Regions from separate parts of the Weizmannia sp. FSL W8-0676 genome, predicted to be linked through region 2. Evidence: riboswitches for the same ligand, from Rfam matches in the RefSeq annotation. Region 2 holds a riboswitch; the other holds the start of a gene.
What was found. Region 2 has a riboswitch for cobalamin ahead of NST20_RS14125 (terpene cyclase). Riboswitches for the same ligand answer to the same signal wherever they lie in the genome.
Positions count from the first base shown of each region.

Region 1: linked by a shared signal. The riboswitch ahead of NST20_RS01290 (ribonucleoside-diphosphate reductase subunit alpha) and the one ahead of NST20_RS14125 (terpene cyclase) in region 2 are both predicted to bind cobalamin.

Region 1 covers NZ_CP151954.1:247,331-251,513, forward strand. Annotated here, with positions in the region: gene NST20_RS01285 (IS256 family transposase) at 258-1,433, opposite strand; cobalamin riboswitch at 2,387-2,583, shown strand; gene NST20_RS01290 (ribonucleoside-diphosphate reductase subunit alpha) at 2,709-4,183, shown strand, end outside.
Region 2 covers NZ_CP151954.1:2,873,911-2,878,093, forward strand. Annotated here, with positions in the region: gene NST20_RS14115 (M20 family metallopeptidase) at 1-366, opposite strand, end outside; gene htpG (molecular chaperone HtpG) at 667-2,544, opposite strand; adenosylcobalamin (AdoCbl) riboswitch at 2,710-2,857, shown strand; gene NST20_RS14125 (terpene cyclase) at 2,893-4,183, shown strand, end outside.

The DNA of each region.
Region 1 (4,183 bases), 690 kb from region 2:
GAACGCCTCTATAACGTAGATGGGCTCTATGTGAAGGAAGGGCCTCATTTTTGCGTGCTTTCTTAACATAGCCGAGTCAAGTCCAGGTTATTGTGTAAATTTATGGGCAAATGTTTTCAACCACCCCTTCATTTTTTCGGCTTAACTTCCATGGATTTTTTTCTTCATCTCCGGGAAGGGATGTCAAATGCCTTTCAATTTGACATCCCTTCCCGGAGATGAAATCATCCATGATGGAAGTTAAGCTGAAAATGCTGCTAACTATTCTTTCCCATAAGTGACTTCCTCTTCGAGTATTCTGTATCTTGATACTGCATTAAAACGGCACCAACCAAACGAAAAGCAGATTGGGTATTAGGAAAAATGCGAATGACCCTTTCCCTTCTACGAACCTCTTGGTTAAGCCGCTCGAGGGAATTAGTACTCCGTATGTGCATACGGATATTCTCAGGAAAGTTCATGTATTGGATAGTATCTTCAAAACCTTCATCTAAAATGGCCAGGGCTTTTTCAAATCTTGCTTCTGTACCAAATTTGTTTATTAATTCATCTTTAAACTTGCGTATGTCCTCAATCGTAACGGCCTCAAACACGCGCTTAATCATCACCCGGATTTCTGCAGTATCTTTTTTGGGCAGTTTTTCAATGATATTGCGTTTAAAATGAACATTGCACCTTTGCCAAGCAGTGCCAATGAATTCCCGTTGTATTGCTTTCTGAAGGCCCATGTGAGCATCGGAAATAACGAGTTTTGGTGATTGGAGTCCACGTGATTTAAGTTGTTTAAAAAATGAACTCCAACTCTCCAAACTTTCTGCATGGTCAACGCTTAAACCCAGTATTTCACGTGTATTCTTCTCTGTAATGGCAGTCGCAATATAAACAGCCTTTGATACGACCTTATGGTGCTCCCGTACTTTTATATACATGGCGTCCACAAACACATAAGGGTAGTAGGTTGTATTCAACGGTCTCTCGGCCCAAGCATTCACAATGGGATCCAGTTTTTGCGTAAGGGAAGAGACAAACGACTTGGATACATTCTTACCGCAAAGCTGTTCTACGACATTTGTGACCTTACGGGTAGAGACGCCATTGATGACCATCTCCAACATAGAAAGGACGAAAGCTTGGTCACATCTGGCATACTTTTCAAATAAGGTAGTTGAGAATTCGCCATTACGTGTCCGGGGAACTTTTAATGTAACATTGCCGATGCTCATCAACAGCTCGCGTTCATAGTAACCGTTCCGGTAATCCCGGCGTTCAACAGCGCGTTCATAAGGGCTCGTTTTTAAATAGTCATCCCTTTCCTTTTCCATAAACTCGTTTAACACGAGGACAACCGCTGATTTAATTACCGCGTCAAGATCGGAAGTCATGATGGCTTCTTTTAAAACATCCAAATTTAGGTTAAACTGTAAGTGAGTCATTTTATCTCCTCTTTTCATTGTTTATTGTTGTTGAAAACAGTGTTGCCAAGAGTTGATAAAATGACTCCTTCTTTTTACACAATTATACGGACTTAATCCATAGCCGGGCTCTATGTGAAGGAAGGGCCTCATTTTTGCGTGCTTTCTTAACGTAGGCGGGTTCTACGTGAAGGAAGGCCTTCGTTATTGCGTGCTTTCTTAACGTAGCCGGGCTCTATGTGAAGGAAGGCCTTCGTTATTGCGTGCTTTCTTAACGTAGCCGGGCTCTATGTGAAGAAAGGTCCTCGTTTCTGCATGCTTTCTTAACGTAGCCGCCCTCTATGTGAAGGAAGACCTCCGTTTTTTCAAGCTTCCTTAACATAGACGCGTCCTATGTGAAGGAAGATCTTCGTTATTCCGCGCTTCCTTAACGTAGATGGGCTCTATGTAAAGGAAGCCCGTGAATTTTCCGCGCTTTCTTAACGTAGCCGGGCTCTATGTGAAGAAAGGTCCTCGTTTCTGCATGCTTTCTTAACGTAGCCGCCCTCTATGTGAGGGAAGACCTCCGCTTTTTCAAGCTTCCTTGACATAAACGCGTCCTATGTGAAGCCAGCAGCCCACATTTTCACCAGTGCTTTACGAAGAGCGCCCCTATGAGAAGAAAACGCTTAAAATTTTTGCCATTGTGCTTCTGGTTTTTTGCAATGCCATGTGTGGAGGGGAAATTTAATGGGTAAAGTCAAACCGATGTATTGTACCTGCCACCTTAATCGTCTAAAATGGATAACGGACTGTGAAAATATCGGGGGGCCATCTATTCTATGGCTCAGAAAAAAGGCGAAGAAGGCTGGCCCGTATCCGGCATCTTTTTACGGACAAACTTGGCACATATTCAACGAAACTGAGGATTGATATCTTTTGTCGAATATGGTAGGATAACAACATATAGAAATTCTTAAACAAAAAAATACTAAATATAGTATGCGAGTATTGGTGGCTTTGAAATGCCTGAAAAGGGAATCCGGTGGGAAACCGGAGCTGCCCCCGCAACTGTCAGTGTGGACGAAAGAGCGAACCACTGTACCGGCTGCTTTTTTTGGCGGCGGTATGGGAAGGGCTTCATTAGAATGAAACACAAGCCAGGAGACCTGCCAATACTTGAAGTTTCTATTCTTCGGGGTGCGGGAACGGGAAACGGCGGAACAGATGATCACGGATGCTGTTTTTCTGCCGTTTTTGCCGTTCATCCCCCTGAAATGAACGGCTTTTTTGCGTTCAAAAAAGGGAGGGGAAAACGTGATATCTATTCAACTGGAATCAAAAGAAATGATTTTGCAGCTCATTGATCAAATGTCCGCAGGCCTGGAGATTGAAACCGGCGCTTATAAGGAAAAGATTTTAAAATTATGGGACCCGGACGCCACTTTGGCGGAAAAAACAGATCTGCTTATTAAACATGCCCTTGAAAATATCGATGAAGCAGGTGCGGCATGGACATTCTTTGCAGCAAGAATTTACTTACATAAGCTTTATGCCGAAGCCGCCAAAAACCGGCATTATGATCCAGCCCTCAAGTACGGGCCTTTCTATGATTTGCTCAGGCAGCTGGCAGAAAAGGGCATTTATTCTCCAAAACTGCTTGACAAATATACAAAGCAGGAAATCGAAACGCTCGGCCGCATAATCGACCCGGAGAAGGATTTGCTTTTTACGTATCCCGGCCTCTATACGCTCGTAACCCGTTATCTGGCAAGTGATTTTGAAAAGCATGTCTATGAACTGCCGCAAGAGCGCTGGATGGTGATTGCGATGTACCTGATGCAGGATGAACAGCAGGAAACCCGGATGGAACATGTGAAGGAAGCGTACTGGGCGCTCAGCAATCTGTACATGACGGTCGCAACCCCGACGCTCGCGAATGCGGGCAAAACGCATGGCCAGCTCTCGAGTTGTTTCATTGATACAGTGGCGGACAGCCTGCAATCAATCTATGACAGTAACACCGACATCGCCCAGCTTTCGAAAAACGGCGGTGGGATCGGCGTGTATATGGGAAAAATCCGTGGACGGGGAAGCGCCATTAAAGGTTTCCCGGGCATGTCGAGCGGTGTGGTGCCGTGGATCAAACAACTGAACAACACGGCAGTGAGCGTTGACCAGCTTGGGACAAGAAAAGGCGCCATTACCGTCTACCTCGATGTGTGGCACCGCGACATTGAAGATTTTCTCGATTTGAAGTTAAATAACGGCGATGACCGGCTCCGTGCCCGCGATATTTATACGGGCGTGTGCATCCCGGATTATTTTATGGAACAGGTGGAAAAGCGCGGGGACTGGTATGTTTTTGATCCGCATGAAGTAAAAGAAGTCATGGGGTTTGCCCTTGAAGATTTTTACGATGAAGAGAAGGGAAAAGGGAGCTGGCGTGAAAAATATGAGGCGTGCATCCATGCCGATCTCCGTTCGAAAAGGAAAGTACCGGCAATCGAGATTATGAAGCGCATCATGAGATCGCAACTTGAAACCGGAGCGCCGTTTATGTTTTACCGCGATGAAGTGAACCGGCAAAACCCGAACAGCCACAAAGGGATCATTTACTGCTCCAATTTATGCACGGAAATTGCCCAGAACCAGTCCCCGACTGAGCTGATTGAAGAATGGATCGAAGAAGAAAATGTGATCGTAAAGAAATACCGTTCCGGGGATTATGTCGTTTGTAACTTGAGTTCTATCAATCTTGGGAAAGCTGTCCCGGACGGGGTGCTCGAACG
Region 2 (4,183 bases):
TCCGAGCACCACCGCACGGCCGCCGGTTTCATCAATGACTTTGCTTAAAAGCACACCCGCACCCGCACTCATGGTTCCGATCATATTGTGGCCGCAGCCGTGGCCGACACCCGGAAGCGCATCATATTCGCATAAAAAGGCAACTACCAGTCCCGGTTTTCCGCTGTCATAAACGGCTTTAAAAGCAGTCGGCCTGCCGACAATTCCTTTTTCCACTGCAAAGCCGTGTGACGCAAGGAAGTCCGTGAGCAATTTCATGGACTGGTATTCCTGGTCGCCAAGTTCGGGATGATGATATAAGTAGTCGCTCATTTCCCAAAGCTTGGACTCGATTTGACTCAAATGGTGTCTAAGCTGTTCCTTCATTGGATGGCCCCCTTGTATTGTTCGTGTGCGCCAAAGTTAATATTTATAAATAATATGTTATAAATATACATCACCTTTCCTTATTCGACAAGCCTTTTTTAAAAAAAATACAAAAAGGCCCCATCTTGCTTCAGATGGAGCCTTCTTCGTCATAAAACTACTGCTATTCATGAAATGTTCCAGCCATATGGTTTGCAAATGCCCCGGTGCTCACTGGCACGGGCACAGCAACTATGCCGGCTATCGTGGGCCGTAGATTTACCACATGTCCCGTGTTTTTTCGCAAACATGCGGGCTTCCTTATGCCATCATTTTGCAAATATCATTTGAAAATGCAACCGGGTCTTCAATCTCGAGCCCTTCAATCAGCCGCGCCTGGTTATACAACAGGTTTGTATAAAGCTTGCATTTGTCCTTGTCATGGGCGAACGCCTCTTTTAATGCGTTAAATACATCATGATGGATGTTAATTTCGAGCACTTTATCGGCTTTCACACTTTGCCCGTTCGGCATGGCGCTCAGCACCTTTTCCATTTCAATTGACACTTCGCCGTCCGTGGTGAAGCAGACCGGATGCGATTTTAAGCGGTGCGAGGCGCGGACATCTTTCACTTTTCCGTCCAGTGCCTCTTTCATAAATGCAAAGAGATCTTTGTTTTCTTTTTCCTCGGCATCGGTTTCTTTTGTGTCTTCCGTTTCAAAGCCGAGGTCGCCGCTTGACACGGACCTGAATTCTTTTTCCTTATAATTCATGAGCATCTTAATCGCAAATTCATCAATATCTTCCGTAAAATAAAGGATTTCGTATCCTTTATCAAGCACAAGTTCCGTCTGCGGCAATTTTTCAATCCGGTCGATCGACTCGCCGGTTGCGTAATAAATGTATTTTTGGTCTTCCGGCATGCGACTTACGTATTCATCAAGCGTAACAAGCTTTTTCTCTTTTGAAGAATAAAACATCAGGAGATCCTGCAAATCTTCTTTGTGCGCGCCAAATTCATTGTACACACCGAATTTCAGCTGGCGGCCGAATGATTTGAAAAACGCTTCGTACTGCTCGCGATTCTCTTTCAAAAGGTTTGCCAGTTCGCGTTTGATTTTGCTTTTGATATTTTTCGCAATCAGCTTCAGCTGACGGTCGTGCTGGAGCATTTCCCGCGAAATGTTCAGAGACAAATCTTCGGAATCGACCATCCCTTTGACAAAGCTGAAGTAATCCGGTAAAAGATCCGGGCATTTTTCCATAATCAGGACGCCATTCGCATACAGTTCCAACCCTTTTTCATATTCCGGCGTATAATAATCGAACGGAATTTTTTCCGGAATGTAAAGAATCGCATTGTAACGCACAGTGCCGTCGACTTTGATGTGGATATGCTTAACCGGTTTGTCAAAGCCGTAATGCTTTTCCATATAAAATTGCTCATAATCTTCGTCTGTCAGTTCGTTTTTGTTTTTGCGCCAGATCGGGACCATGCTGTTGAGCGTTTGTTCTTCTTTGACCTCTTCGTACTCATCTTCGCTGCCTTCTTTCAGGCGCCTTTCCGTTACTTCCATTTTAATCGGGTAGCGGATAAAATCAGAATATTTTTTCACGATGGCCCGCAGCCGGTACTCTTCCAGGTACTGATCGTAGTCTTCATCCTCTGTGTTTTCTTTCAGCTTCAATATAATATCCGTGCCGTTGCCGTCTTTTTCGCACGGTTCAATTGAATAGCCTTCCGCGCCTTTCGACTGCCATTTATAAGCCTGATCGCTCCCTGCAGCCTTGGAAATGACGGTAATTTCATCTGCCACCATGAATGCCGAGTAGAAACCGACGCCGAACTGGCCGATGAGGTCATATCCGTCTTTCATTTCATTGTCATTTTTAAACGCAAGTGAACCGCTTTGCGCAATGGTGCCGAGATTTTCTTCCAGTTCCTTCTCTGTCATGCCGATCCCGGTATCGGAAACCGTCAGTGTCCTGTTTTCTTTGTCCGGGGTAATTTTAATGTAGTAGCTGTCTTTATCAAATGTTAAATTTTCATCTGTCAAAGCTTTGTAATAAATTTTATCGATTGCGTCGCTGGCGTTGGATATCAGCTCGCGCAAGAAAATTTCTTTTTGCGTGTAAATCGAGTGGATCATCATGTCGAGAAGCCGTTTGGATTCTGCTTTAAATTCCTTTACCGCCACTTCGATCTCTCCTTTATATGTATAAATGATGGCAATGCCCCTTTAGCACTCCGAACGCAAGAGTGCTAACATCTTATTTTTTAGCACAGCACCGCTTGTTTGTCAATGAAACAGTGGCAGAAATTGTCCTTTCCAACAGGCAGGGGTTGTTCTATAATTAGTAACTGACATCTAAATACGGGCTTGGGCGATGGAAACAGGTGAAATTCCTGTACGGTCCCGCCACTGTGATGGAAAAAATTTTCCTAAGTCAGATCTTTCTCCCAAGCTGTCGGTTTATTTGAAGCCTACGAGGTATAGGAGAAAAATTTTTGCCCTTGTATACCTCTTTTTGTACAGGGGTTTTTTATGGAAAGGAGAGCGGTAATGGTGGGGAAAAAATGGTTCGGGATTCTCTGGGGAATTGTTCTTATTTTTGTGTTATCTTTCCCGTCCGAAAGCTTTGCAGCAGTATCTGTCAGCAAAGACATAAAGAATACAGCATCATATTTTAAATCTTCCGCTTTAAACTCTGATTTTGCAGTAGCCGCACTGGCAAAGGAGAATTTGCTAACAGCCAATGAGATAAAGCAGTACCGGAAAGTTTTAACAGACCGGGTGAATGCCAAAAAGGTAACCGGTACGGAACTCGTTAAGACCATCATCGCTCTAAAAGCGATTGGAGAGGATCCGGAAAACTTTCAAAAGCAGAATTTGATCAAACGCGTATACGATACGGCGGCAGAAAGCTCGGTAACCGGATATGCCTATGATTTAATCGCTTTGAATACGGATGACTATGAGATTCCGAGTGATGCACCGAATACTCCTGCTAAAATTGCAGCAAAACTGGTTGATGCGGAACTTCCGGACGGCGGTTGGAGCTGGAGTTCTTCCGCCAAAAATTCGGATGTTGACTCAACCGGCATGGTACTGACCGCACTTGGCACTTATCAGGATAAACATGATAAAGATGTGAACACGGCAATCCGTGACGGCATTAAATACTTGAAGGCAGCAGAAAAAGAAAACGCCAGCTTTGACAACTACGGCATTAATTCGTGCACAACCGCCCAGGCCATCATCGGTCTTGTCTCTGTCGGCGTTGACCCGACAACCCGTGATTTTGTTAAAAAGGGCACGAATCCTATTTCTGCACTCAGCACATATAAAGATTCCAAAAACGGCGGATACAAATGGAAAACGACAAGCGAATCTTCAGACAGCTTTTCAACAGAACAGGTTTTCCAAGCCCTTGTCGCCTATGACCTTTTTCTAAAAGGAGATACCCTGTATAACTTCAGGAATATTAGCAGATCCCATGCCGGCAGTACGGGCGCAACTGATTCGGATGCCGGGGACAAGGATTCTGGCAACGACACTTCTTCAAATGGTAACGGGGCGGACAGCAGCAGCGGCCACAGCCCGGCTGCAGCCGCTACAAAAGTGGTTGAAAAGCATACGAAAGAAGTCGTAACCAAAACGAACACCATTACGAATACGAAAGACCATACGATTACGCATAACAACACCACTACAAAAACCAATACGGTGGAAAAACCGGCCGCAGCCAAAAAACAAACGCCGGCAAAAACAAAAACAGCTTCAAATGCAAAAAAAGAGGACAAACCTGCAACTGCAGCTGCCCAGGCACCCCCTG